3 regions of the Shinella sp. GW821-FHT10F02 genome follow, and region 3 is predicted to be linked to each of the others. Evidence: riboswitches for the same ligand, from Rfam matches in the RefSeq annotation. Region 3 holds a riboswitch; each other region holds the start of a gene.
The links. A riboswitch is a leader RNA that binds a small molecule or an ion and turns the genes downstream of it on or off. The one in region 3 is predicted to bind cobalamin.

Region 1 (4,423 bases), on a different contig from region 3:
GCCGGTCGCGGGTTCACCGCCGTTGATCGCAGCCGCCAGTTCCTTGCGATCGAAGGCGAGGTCGAGCGCCTGACGCACCTTCACATCGGCCAGTGCCGGCCGGCCCGTGTTGAGGAAGGCGAGATATTGGTAGCCGACCGGGAAGGACTTGATCGTCAGGTCGGGATTGGCCCTCAGCCGGCTCACCACCTCAGAGGGCAGGCCGAAGGCGAGGTCGAGCTCGCCCGACTCCAGCGCGAGCGTCATGCTCTGGGCGTCACCGAATCGACGGAAATCGACTGACGAGCGGGTCTCGGCGCCTGTGAAATGGGCGTTCGGTTCCAGCGTCAGAGATGTATCCGCCTTGAAATCTGCGATCCGGTAGGGACCGGTAAAGACGGCAGCGCCGTCGCCGGCGGGCTTGTAGGCGATGAGCGGCCATTCGGCGAAGAGCGCCTGGAGGAAGGAGACCGGCTTTTCCGTCGTGATTTTGAGCGTCAGATCGTCGGCCGCTTCGAAGGTCAGCTTGCCGCCTGTCGCGAGCGCCGCCTTGTTGGTAGCGAAGGTATGGCCGAAGCCGGCGGCGAGTGCGTCCGCCGTCACCGGCGAGCCGTCGGAAAACAGCCGGCCAGGTTTCAAAGTCACGGTCCAGGTGAGATCGCCCGTGCGTTCGGCCTTATCCGCAAGCGCCGGCACCAGCTTGCCGTCCTTATCGACGGTGAAGAGATTTTCGCCGACGCCATGGCTGACGAGCGCCCAGCCATTCGAGCCCTTGGCCGGATCCAGCCCGCTCGTGATGTAGGTGGCACCGACATGCAAGGGCTCGCCGGCGAGTGCCGGGCTCGGGCCGCCGATGGCGAGCGCGGCGAGCCAGGCCGCAGCCAGGGGCGAAAGGATTTTGAACGACATGGTCTCTCCTTCAGTTCTGTTCGGGAAGATGGCGAAGCCGCTGCTTGCGGCCGGTCGGGTGATAGGCGAAGTCCTCGACGACCCGGCCGCCGAGAAGATGGTCGGCGATGATCCGGTCGACAGCCTCCTCGGTGACGCCGCCGTAATAGGTCCCTTCCGGGAAGACCTGGAGGACGGGCGCGAGGTTGCAGGGGCCGAGACAGGTGGATTTGGCAGTCATGACACCATCACCGGTCACGCGCAGCTTCTGCCGTTCCTGCTCGTTGCGCAGGTGACCCCAGATGGCATCCGCGCCGGCCGAATTGCACGGGCCGCCCTGGCAGACCAGGACGCGGCGCTTATGCGCGGGCACGAGCGAACCTTCTGCTGCCGGCCGGGCGGGCGGCGAGAGGTCCAGGTCCTGTGATGTCGCAGCGAGGTCTTTTATGAGCTGCGCCATCAGCGTGCTCGATGTCGGGCTCGCGGCAATCGACAGGGCCGGCCAGGGCCGAGGATCGACCGCGCGCCAGCGTTTCAATGTTTTCGTCAGCCAGTTGTAAAAACTCGGCTCCATCGGCAGCATGAGCGGAATGAGAAGAACGCTGCCGACCTTCGTGTCGACGAGGCCAGCCAGCGCCTCTCGCAAAGAGGGCGTGCCCTGCTCGGTGAAGGCGAAACGCACGACCGGAGCGCCGCCGAGACCCTCGGAAAGCGTGGCGAGGCGCTGCATGTCCTGGTGCGGCGCAGCGGCGAAGGCGGACTTGGCCAGCAGCAGCACGGCATCGTGCGCGGACGGCGGCGCGGGAAGTGGAGTGTCGTCGGTCGTCAACGCTGCCTCGTTTCACGGGGCTGCATTGAAAATGACGGTCGACCCCGGCATCTGCCGACAGCGACCATCATTCCTGTGGCACACCCCGACCACGGAATTATCGAATGTCAGGCAGGTCTCCTGGCTTGCGGGTCCAAGCCCTCCGCCCGTCTTCCCGGCATTGCTGCCAGTGACAAAGTGGATGAAAGGCTCACCGCTTACAGTTGCGGGACAGCTCCGGTCTTGCACCGGATTCCCTCTTAGCTCCTGCCAGAGGCAGGAGAACCATGACGCGGTGAACCTACAGTCTCGGGCTGGGCTGTCAACCGGACAACGAAGGGCTTCAGGGCATTTTCAAATCGCCGGCCCTGCCTGAACGGAGACTTGGAGAGAGAGCATTGATGGATGAGGCGTTGAAGGCGAGCGGCGATGCGACTTCGCCTGCTGTCGCTTCTTGTATAGCCGGCAAGCTTCAGTGAACGCTCGACGTCCGACGAAAACGTTCCCAGATAGAAATCCCGATGCTTGCCTTCGGCGAGAGGAACGGGGCAGCGTTGCAGAATGGACCGGGAGATGTCTTGACAAGTACCATTTTATGAACGAACGTTCGTATGCTAACTCTAGCCAACCAAGAATCCTTTCGCCACGCTTCCACCGAGGAGATGCAATGCAGATCGCTGGACTTCTTTACGGGTCGGCCTTGTTGAAGCTTGTCGGCTTCGAACACGCGCCATTGCTGGGGCCGAGTGCTGATGAAAGTGAAATCAAGTCCATGATCGAGGCTCATGGCTCGGTTTTCGTGAAGCCCGTTTTTGGTGCCGCTATCGGCAAGAAGGGCAAGGCCAATCTGGTGGCCCGCGCCTACGACCTGAAGACTGCGCTCGCACAGAAAGAACGCCTCTACTTTGCGGAGCACTCGAACGAAACGATCTCGGTAAAGGCAAATGGGGTCACGTACGAAGCCTATGTCCCCTCCGAGCATGAGATATATTTCTCAATTTCCGACAGCACGAAATTCCGGGCGCCGACCGTCACGATCAGCCACTGCGGCGGCGTGGACATTGAGCAACTGCCGCATGACCAGGTGGCGGAGATACCGTTTGATGCACTGACGGGCCTCAAGGCCTTCGTCATAGCGAATGCGCTTGCAGATCTTGGCGCGCCACCGGAGATCATTTCACCCCTGGTGCAGGCGCTACCCAGGCTTTGGGAGCTGTTTCGGAACTACGGCGTTTCGACCCTGGAAATAAACCCGATACGCCTTCTTCGTGGAGAAGGCGGGCGTCTCGTGCCCGTCGCGTGCGACTTCAAATGCGCGTTTGATCGAGACGATCCCCGTGTGGCTCGCCTTAACCTTCCCGAACACCTGTTTAGTGTCGAGCGCTCTGATTTCGAAATGGAAATCAATGCGCTCAGGACGCACCAGGGGCAAAGCGACGTCTTTGTGGTCAATCCGAACGGGACGATCCTGGCGCCGACTTTCGGTGGTGGCGCAAATGCTCTGGTAACCGAGATGCTTGGTGAGGACGCGATAATTTCCACCGACTTCGGTGGAAATCCTCCGTATGAGAAAATGAGGAACGTGGCGAGCATTTGTTTTCGTCACTGGCTCTCAAGGGCAAACGTTCTTCTGGTGATTGGGGGACGATCCAACAACACCGATATCTTCACAACATTCAGTGCGATTGCCGACGCGCTGCGCGAGCATTTCTCGCGCGCGGGACCTACGCCTCTTTTTGTCGTCGTGGGGAGGGGCGGACCAAATCTTGTCCGGGGAATGGGGGCTTTCGCCGAAGCACTCGATGCGCTTGGCGTGCCATACCGATTCTTCGGTTTCGACAGTGCCCTCAGTGAAGTCGTTGATTTCGCGCAGTGTGCAAACACGTGGATGAGGACTGGCGGCCGCGAAGCCATTTCAAGAAACCTCGCGACCGGAATTTCCGCTCCCTAATCTCAAGAAGCAGGATTGGCCTATGGATCGACGGCAGAACTCGCACGCGCTGCGGCGCGGACCGTTTCATCATTTCGTCGGGGTGCGGCAGTTGGACGAAATTGCAACACGGCAAGATCGCGTGTGCGTCCTGAACATCCTCGGGCAGGAGTCCCGCCTCGTTACCCCGGTTAGCCATGTCTTCTCCGGCGGCGGCATTGTCTTCGGAACGTCACCCGGGAGGTCTGGCACGGTCTTGAAGACCGAGATTGGAGACATTCCGGTGTTCAACGATGTGCGTCAGGGATTGGCCGCGGGGCACGCATTCGATACGGGAGTTGTCTATCTTCCGCCGTCCGCTGTCCGCGACGGCGTGGCTGAGCTCGTGCGCGTTAATCCGGATCTCAAGAAGATCGTCATTGTGACCGAAAAGGTATCGGTCCATGACTCAAGAGAGATCCGGGCCATTGCCCAGGCGCATCAGGTCGACGTTTTTGGAGCAAATAGCCTGGGTGTTGCGGACAGTTGGAACCGAGTGCGAATTGGCGGTGCCTTGGGCGGGGATGACCCTGAACTGACCCTGGTCAAAGGCAGCATCGCGATCTTCTCGAATTCCGGAAATTTCACGTCAACGATCGCGACCTATCTGGCGAGCGCCGGGTGGGGAACCACGACGCTGATCTCAAGTGGCAAGGACTGCTATGTTCAGTTCGCCGCACCCGAATTCATCCATGCCTTCGACAATGACCAGCGCTCACGCGCCGCAGTTCTCTACGTGGAGCCAGGCGGCTATTATGAGCAACACCTGCAAGCCAGCA
Region 2 (4,423 bases), on a different contig from region 3:
CGGCTCGGCGGCGATCAGGTTGACATATTCCGTCATGGCCCGGGCGGAATCGATCAGGCCCTCGTCCATGTTGATGTCGATGATCTGCGCGCCGTTCGCCACCTGGTCGCGGGCGACGTCGAGGGCGGCGGCGTAGTCGCCGGCGGTGATCAGCTTGCGGAATTTCGCCGAGCCCGTGACGTTGGTGCGCTCGCCGACATTCACGAAGGGAATGGCGTCGGTCAGCGTGAAGGGTTCGAGGCCGGAGAGGCGCATGTGGCGCGGGATGTCCGGGATTTCGCGGGGCGCATGGCGCGCGGCGGCCGCGGCGATGGCGCGGATGTGGTCCGGCGTCGAGCCGCAGCAGCCGCCGACGATGTTGACCAAGCCATCGCGCATAAACCCTTCGATCTGGGCGGCCATCTCGTCCGGCGTCTCGTCATACTGGCCAAAGGCGTTCGGCAGGCCGGCATTGGGATAGGCGCAGACGAAGGTTTGCGCGACGGAGGAGATTTCGGCGAGGTGGGCGCGCATGGCGTTGGCGCCGAGCGCGCAGTTGAGGCCGATGGAGAAGGGATCGGCGTGGCGCACCGAGTTCCAGAAGGCCTCCGGCGTCTGGCCGGAGAGCGTGCGGCCGGAAAGGTCGGTGATCGTGCCGGAGATCATCACCGGCAGGTGAATGTCTTTTTCCTCGAAGACTTCGCGGGTGGCGAAGATCGCGGCCTTGGCATTCAGCGTGTCGAAGATCGTCTCGATCAGGATGATATCGGCGCCGCCGTCGATCAGGCCGCGGACCTGCTCGGCATAGGCCGTGCGCAGGTCGTCGAAGGTGACGGCGCGGTAGCCGGGATTGTTGACGTCGGGCGAAATGGAGGCGGTGCGGTTCGTCGGGCCGAGCGCGCCGGCGACGAAGCGGCGGCGGCCGTCCTTTTGCTCGGCGCGCAGGCCGGCGCGGCGCGCAAGGCGCGCGCCGTCGCGGTTCAGTTCATAGACCATGTCCTCCATGCCGTAATCGGCCTGGGCGATGGTGGTGGAGGAGAAGGTGTTGGTTTCGAGGATATCGGCGCCGGCGAGCGCGTAGCGATAGTGGATGTCCTCGATCGCGCCGGGCTGGGTCAGCGTCAGGAGGTCGTTGTTGCCCTGCTGGTGGCAGGCGCAATCGCCGAAACGGTCGCCGCGGAAATCGTCTTCCACCAGCTTCAGCGTCTGGATTTCCGTGCCCATGGCGCCGTCGAGCACCAGGATGCGCTCGCGGGCGGCGGCCTGCAGGGCGGCGAGAACCTCGCTGCCGTCGCGGCGTGGCAGTTCGGGGCCGAACAGGGTGTCCAGGTGCGAATTGGCCATGGCAAAGCCCTCCGGTGTCATCATACTACACCGGAGATCACATAAAGATATCTTTATGTCAATATGTCTTTATGCGTTAAGCCGTCAGTGCACCGCCCCGCGCGCGCCGGCAAGCGAGGCGAACAGCGCCCTCAGGCGCACGATATCGGGATCGATGCCCTCGTAGCGCGCGAGCTTGCGCACTTCCTTCAGCGCTTCGACGGCAAGATCGGCGCCGCGCGGTTGCCAGAGCAGCCAGGAGATGAAGATGGATTCCGGCTTTCCGGTGCCGGAGAGGCCGTGGTCGGTATTGGCAAGCATTGTTTCCCCAATCGGTGAATTGGGGGATGACCGGACGCACGCATGCGGAAGCAGGCGCACCCTTGGGACACCCCGCCCATGGACGTTACAGCTGTCAGGGCAGGTCTCCTGGCTTGCGGGTCGTCGCCCCTGTCTCGCCTTCCCGGTTCAAAAACCAGTGGCATCCTTCGACAGAAACTCGCCGTTCACAGTTGCGGGGGCAGCGCCGGTCTTGATGCTTTTCTTGAGCATCGCACCGGCTTCCCTCTTAGCCTCCGAGCCGTTTCGACTCGGAAGACCCTGACGGCGCCAAGCTGGCGTGGCGGGGCTGCCAAGTCAATGGCGGGATCGGGCTTCGCACGAGGTCCGGAACTTTTCCCCATGTCATGCATTTGGCATCCGCCTGTCCTATGCGCTCGTGCGGCCCCATCCGGGTCGTGCGATTCACCAAAACCACAAATGAGGGTCGATGCTGCGCCATCCGGTCATGTTGACATGTTGCAAGTCTCTGTCCTTGCGGCTAAAAAATGCCGTTTTCATGCACCACGCGGCCAGGATGCCAAGCAGCGTGTCGCCTGAGCCATGTCCATTCCATTCGCGCCATCCGGGCGCCGTATGGTCTCATGGCTGATCGCGGCACCGAGATGAAGCCTGCCCGCAACAAACCGTTCGGCGCAAAGGCCGTTGCCGGATGGTTCCATATGGCCGGATCCAGAATCAGAAACATGCCCCTTCACAATACGCCGCAAGCCCCTTCGCGCGACGCCGACGCCAAGCAGATCGATTATAACGATTCGATCCGCGCCACCTATCTGTCGCTGGAGGAGCTCGCCGATTGCGGTGAAGCACTGGCGCGCGACAAGACCGCGGCGCTGCCCGGCTTCCAGCCCTTCGAATTCCGTGCCCGGCACAAGGAAAACGAGAAGGAGATCTTTCGCGTCTACCAGGCGACGGCCAAGGATGTAGAAGCCGGCGCCCAGATCACGCCCGCCGCAGAATGGCTGCTCGACAACTATTATGTCGTCGAAGAGGCGATCCAGGAGGTCCGGCGCGACTTCCCCCGTCGGTTCTACCGCCAGCTCCCGACCATTCAGATCGAGGGGCAGGTGGTGCCGCGCACGCTGGCGCTCGCCTGGCTCTATGTCGCGCATACCCATAGCGGCGTCTCGCATGAGGGGCTGACGTCCTTCGTGCAGGGCTTCCAGAAGCTCGATGCGCTGAAGATCGGCGAACTCTGGGCCCTGCCCTCCTTCATCCGCTTCGTGCTGCTCGAAAACCTGCGGCGCATATCGAGCCGCGTCGAGCGCTCGCGAAAAATGCGCTTCAAGGCGAACGAAGTGGCCGATGAGCTGATCCGCCTCAACGATCCGGAAAAGTGCATCGCGCATCTCCAGTCGATGGAGAGCTTCGTCGAGGACAACACCTTCGTCATCCAGCTTCTTTATCGCCTGCGCGACGGCCTCCAGGCCTCCGGCGCGGTGATCCAGTGGCTGGAGCGCAAGATCGAAAGCCGCGGCACGGATCTCGAAGAGCTGATCGTCGCGGAGAACAACCGGCTTTCCTCCGGCAACGTGACGATGAGCTCGCTGATCAAGAGCCTGCGGTCGGTCGACGACACGGAATGGCCGGTCTGGTTCGAAAGCGTCAGCCGTCTCGACGAGGCGCTGCGGCAGGGTTCGGACTATAGCGACCTCGATTTCGGCTCGCGCAACAAATACCGCAACACGATCGAGCGTTTTGCCCGCCGCTCCGGCAAGACTGAGCTGGAAGTGACCGAGATCGCGCTGGCCATGACGGCGGAAGACGCCGCGGCCAATGCGGACGATCTCGAATACCAGGCCAATGTCGCCTCCTTCCTCGTCGGCAAGAAGCGCAAGCTGCTCGAAAAGCGCATCGACTACAGCCCCTCGATCGTCCAGCGCGTCGTGCGCTTCGGGCGCCGGCTCGACTGGTTCGCCATTGCCGGGCCGAACATCATCCTGACGCTGCTCGCGATGATCGCGGTCTATTATTTCCTCGATCAGCTCGACATTCCGGACGGCGCCTGGCTGATCATGCTGATCCTCTTCGCGCTGCCGGCCTCCGAAGGGGCGACGGGCCTGTTCAACACGCTCGTCACCTTCTTCGTCACGCCGTCGCGCCTCGTCGGCTATGAATTCAAGGACGGGATTCCGGAGGATGCGCGCACGCTCGTCGTGGTGCCCTGTCTGATTTCCAAGCGCGACCATGTCGATGAGCTGGTGCGCAATCTCGAAGTCCACTATCTCGCCAATCCGCGCGGCGAGATCTATTTCTCGCTGCTCAGCGACTGGGCCGACAGTTCGTCGGAGGAGACTCCCGCCGATCTCGACGTGCTCGACTATGCCAAGCGCGAGATCGCCACCCTTTCGGCGCGTTACGCCTATGACGGCCGCACGCGCTTCTACCTGCTGCACCGCCGCCGGCTGTTCAACCCGTCCGAAGGCTGCTGGATGGGCTGGGAGCGCAAGCGCGGCAAGCTGCACGAGCTGAACCTGCTTCTGCGCGGTGATGGCGACACGACCTTCCTGCCGGGCGCCAACATCGTGCCGGCGGATGTGAAATACGTCATGACGCTCGATTCCGACACGCGCCTGATGCGCGATGCGGTGACGAAGCTCGTCGGCAAGCTGCACCACCCGATCAACCGTCCGGTCATCGACGCGGACAAGGGCGAGGTCACCGCCGGCTACAGCATCTTGCAGCCGCGCGTGACGCCCTCGCTGACGACGGGCAAGGAAGCCTCGACCTTCCAGCGTATCTTCTCCGCCGACCGCGGCATCGACCCCTATGTCTTCACCGT
Region 3 (4,423 bases):
ATCGAAGACCGCATGCCGTTCCGCCATGGTTAGGTCGGCCATGTGGCAGATCAGCGGATTGAAGCGCGGCCGGCCCTTCATTTCATAGATGCGGGTGATGGCGAGCGGATTGGTGGCGTCGGCGGCGAGGCCATAGACCGTCTCGGTGGGAATGGCGACGGGCACGCCGCGGCCGAGCACCTCGCACGCGCGGGCAAGGGCCGCCTCCGGTTCCGTCCGCGTATCCACGATATCTGCCATCTCGCCCTTCCGTCGCTCCCGGCCTCCTTTACCGTTCTTTGCCGCGAAATGCCAAGGGCCGGCGGTTTGCCTAAAATGCAAGCGACCCGATTAGAGCCACCGAAAGCGGGCGCTGTTACGAAGGGGTGAAAAGTCCCGCACACAGGTCCCGCATTGATGGCTCACAAGAAATCCTCGACGACCGATATCGCGCTCCGCGTTGCAACGGCCATGAAGCAGATGGGCATCGATGGCCTGCCGCGCAATTACGAGCTGGTCTACGAGGCCTATGCCGGCTGCAACCCGGATCTGGTGCGCGATTTTATCGCCCTCGGCAAATACAAGACGCAGGCAGCCCTCGACGAACTCGGGCGCAAATACTTGCCGCACCAGCATGAGGCGAGCGTGCTGCAACGCTCCGCCGGCGCGATCAGCAGCGAGATGGGCAATTTCATGGAGCTGCTCAGCCAGGAGCGCTCGTCGCTGTCCGACTATGGCCGCCTGATCGGCGAGGCCTCGCAGGTCATCCGCAGCGCGGCGGGCGAGGGCGCGCTCGGCTCGTCGCTCGAAGCCCTGCAACGGGCGACCGAGCTGCGTGTCACCCACACGGCGGAAATGGCGGAAAAGGTCGCCGCGCAATCGGCCGTCATGGACGGTATCCAGAAGGAGATGGCGGAGTTCGAGGCGATGAAATTCGTCGATCCGCCGACCAAGCTCGGCAACCGCCGCGCCTTCAACAAGGCGCTCGCCCGCATCTATTCCAATCCGGACCTGCCGATGCTCTGCGGCGTCGCGGTCGCCGAGGTCGATGCCGACCGCCGCTTCTCGCCCGCGCAGATCGAAGCCCTGTCGGAGCATCTCGTGAGCTTCTATGGCGGCTTGATCCGCCAGGTTTTCCCGGCCGGCGAGCTTGCCGTGCGCATCGATGGCCTGCGCTTCGGCTTCCTGTTCCACACCGCCGACGAAAGCGAAGTGACGCGGCTGATCGACCTGCTGCGCGCCGCCTTCCAGACGATGGCGCTGCGCGATCCGCGCACAGGCCGCAACCTCGGCCACCTGACGCTTTCGGCCGGTGTCTGCATGTCGGACCGCGCCGACAGTGCGCTCGACCTCTCGTCCGCCTGCGAGCGGGCGCTTGCGGAGGCAAAGGGCGCGGGCGGTGATCTCGTGATCGTCTATGGCCGCGGCGACGAAGTGCCGGCGGGCAAGGAATGGCTGCTTTATAGAGCCTAAAGCATGTCGCGCAAAAGTGTGCAGCGGTTTTGCGATAACGACATGCGCTTTAGCTTCAAATGGCGCGGATGATCTTGCGGAGCGCCTCGTCGCGCGCGCCGAGCATCAGCACGTTCTTCATGGCAAGGGCAGGGTCGTCCGTGCGAAAAATCACGCCGTTGCCGCGCACCTTGCGGTCGATCCGCAAGCGGCCTTCCTCCTCGCCCGGCACGATGGCGACGGCGAAATACATGCGGCCCGGCTTCTGCGAAATGCCGGCGAAGAACTGCTCCTCGTCACCAATGTCGGCGAAGAAGTTCGCCATGTAGAAGGCCCATTGCACGCTCTCGAATTCGGCAAAGCGCGAATTGGCGACGGTTATGTGGCAATAGCCGAGATGCGGCGTGTGGGCGAGCGTGCGGTGGAAGATCAGCTTGGGAAACTGGATCGAGCGGTGGAAGCCGTTGATGCGGTCATGTGTGACCGTGCCCGCCCGCTCCAGCTTGCGGCCCGTGCGCTCCGCGACCTCCTGGTAGGTGAGATAGCGCTTCTCGCTCGGCAGCCAGTCAAGGTTGCGATCGATGCGGCCGGTGCGCAGGAATTCCGTGTGCACGGCGGATTTGGGCGGGTTCGCGCGCTTGTAGGCGACGGCGTCGTAATATCGGAACTTCGTCTGCTGCACGTGGCGAGCACCCCATCCTAGCGCCTTGATCGCTGGGAAGTTTATGCAAACGACGTTAAACAATCCTTTCCGGTCCGCTCCCCATTCCTCGCAGGCACATGCGGCGGGTCGCAATATGACAAGAGCATGATCATGGGCAGCAAACTGCCGAGGGGATGGGCATCCTGCCGCAAAGCTAGGCATATCACCCTGACATATATGCAGAAATCTCGGCGTCCCGCTTTTTAACCACGCAAAAATCCTGTCGCCAAATCATGATGGCATGTCGTTTTTCGACATGTCGCGCGACGATTCTTGCGGTTAGATAAGCACACTCAAGGTGCCACGCTCCCGAAAGGAGTTTGGAGAATTGGGAAGCCGGTTAAAATCCGGCGCTGCCCCCGCAACGGTGTTGGAGCAAGACGCGGCATACGTCACTGGACGGGAGGTCTGGGAAGGCGCCGCGACGGTTCGGAAGGAATGACCCGACAAGGTCACGCCCCGCAGAACGCTCCTCAGCCCGGAAACCAGCCTGGAGAAACGATCGTGACTGGCTGCGGCGGGCGGCTGGGAAGCGTGCATTCCGTGCGGTTTGCCGTCCGGATGCCGTCTTCTTCCGTGCGCCTCAGCCCCAATTTAGATTATCCGAGGATCCGGCATGGACATTCGCAGCGACGTGCTCCGCAAGCTCAAGAACCGGCGCGATGGCTACAGCCTCGAGCAGGCCTTCTACATCGACCCCGACCATTACAAGCTCGACATGGAGACGATCTGGTATCGCGACTGGCTGTTCATCGGCCATGATTGCGAGATCCCCAAGGCCGGCAATTATTTCACCGTCCAGGTCGGCGATTATCCCGTCGTCATCACGCGCGACCGCAAGGGCACGGTGCGCGCGCTGCACAATTCCTGTCGCCACCGCGGCTCGCGCGTCTGCAACCAGCAGAAGGGAACGTCGGCAAAACTCGTCTGTCCCTATCACCAGTGGACCTACGAACTTGATGGCTCGCTGCTCTTCGCCCGCCACATGGCGGAGGATTTCGACAAGACGCAGCACAGCCTGAAGCCGATCCACTGCGAGACGGTCGGCGGCTACATCTTCATCTGCCTGGCAGATCAGGCCCCGGATTTCTCCGCCTTCCGCAATCTGGTCGAGCCCTATCTCGCGCGCCATCGCCTCGGCGAAACCAAGGTCGCCTTCGAAAGCACGATCATCGAAAAGGGCAACTGGAAGCTCGTCTGGGAAAACAACCGCGAGTGCTACCACTGCGCCGCCAACCATCCGGAACTCTGCCGCACCTATCCGGAAGCCCCCAGCGCCACCGGCGTGCAGGGCGCCAAGGACGATCCCGTCATCGCCGAGCATTGGGCGAAGTGCGAGGCGGCCGGCCTGCCGAGCGAGTTCCGCATGTCGCCGACGGGCCAGTTCCGCGCCGCGCGCATGCCGCTCATCCAGGACGCCGAGAGCTACACCATGTCCGGCGCGCGCGCCGTCCAGCGCCCGCTGTCGAGCGACGTGCTGGAAAGCCATATCGGCACGCTGCTGCTCTTCCACTATCCGACGACGTGGAACCATGTGCTGGCCGACCACGCCATCACCTTCCGTGTCATCCCGCTTGGCCCGGAGCTGACGCAGGTCACCACCAAGTGGCTCGTCAACAAGGACGCGGTGGAAGGCATCGACTATCGTCTCGACGAACTCACCCATGTCTGGACCGAGACCAACGACCAGGACCGCCGGATCGTCGAGGAAAACGCCTTCGGCATCCGCTCGCCCGCCTACCAGCCCGGCCCCTATTCGCCGGAGGACGAGGGCGGCGTCATGCAGTTCGTCGAATGGTACGCCAACTTCATGATCGAACGGCTCGACGGCGCCAAAAAGCCGCTCTCGCGGGTGGCCTGACATGACGGTCGCGAGCCATTTCCACCATTTCGACGAACTCCATCCGTGGAACGATCGCCAGCACCTCTTGGAATGCATCGCCGTGACGGCGGAGACGACGGATGTGATGACCTTCACGTTCCGTTCGGATCGCGACAACTGGTTCCGCTACCTGCCGGGCCAGTTCGTCACGCTGGAACTGCCGGCGGCGCCGGACGATCCGGTGATGCGCACCTATACGCTGTCCTCGACGCCCTCGCGCCCCTTCGCCGTCTCCGTGACGGTGAAGGTGCAGAAGAACTCGATCGGCACGCGCTGGATGTTCGACAACCTGCGCCCCGGCGTGAAGCTCAAGGCCTTCGGCCCGCTCGGCGATTTTTCCTTCGTCCGCTATCCGGCGGAAAAGTACCTGTTCATCTCGGCCGGCTCCGGCGTGACGCCGATGATGT

Region 1: linked by a shared signal. The riboswitch ahead of AC1RWL_RS31985 ((2Fe-2S) ferredoxin domain-containing protein) and the one ahead of AC1RWL_RS24260 (aromatic ring-hydroxylating oxygenase subunit alpha) in region 3 are both predicted to bind cobalamin.
Region 2: linked by a shared signal. The riboswitch ahead of AC1RWL_RS17090 (hypothetical protein) and the one ahead of AC1RWL_RS24260 (aromatic ring-hydroxylating oxygenase subunit alpha) in region 3 are both predicted to bind cobalamin.

The regions. Positions count from the first base shown of each region.
Region 1 is NZ_JBXASL010000019.1:3,753-8,175, forward strand. It holds gene AC1RWL_RS31980 (ABC transporter substrate-binding protein) at 1-888, opposite strand, end outside; gene AC1RWL_RS31985 ((2Fe-2S) ferredoxin domain-containing protein) at 899-1,696, opposite strand; cobalamin riboswitch at 1,790-1,981, opposite strand; gene AC1RWL_RS31990 (ATP citrate lyase citrate-binding domain-containing protein) at 2,343-3,626, shown strand; gene AC1RWL_RS31995 (CoA-binding protein) at 3,649-4,423, shown strand, end outside.
Region 2 is NZ_JBXASL010000005.1:187,023-191,445, forward strand. It holds gene metH (methionine synthase) at 1-1,323, opposite strand, end outside; gene AC1RWL_RS17090 (hypothetical protein) at 1,408-1,623, opposite strand; cobalamin riboswitch at 1,705-1,920, opposite strand; gene AC1RWL_RS17095 (glycoside hydrolase family 94 protein) at 2,328-4,423, shown strand, end outside.
Region 3 is NZ_JBXASL010000008.1:167,581-172,003, reverse strand. It holds gene AC1RWL_RS24275 (L-threonylcarbamoyladenylate synthase) at 1-240, opposite strand, end outside; gene AC1RWL_RS24270 (diguanylate cyclase domain-containing protein) at 397-1,452, shown strand; gene AC1RWL_RS24265 (DUF6656 family protein) at 1,508-2,113, opposite strand; cobalamin riboswitch at 2,414-2,642, shown strand; gene AC1RWL_RS24260 (aromatic ring-hydroxylating oxygenase subunit alpha) at 2,751-3,995, shown strand; gene AC1RWL_RS24255 (FAD-binding oxidoreductase) at 3,997-4,423, shown strand, end outside.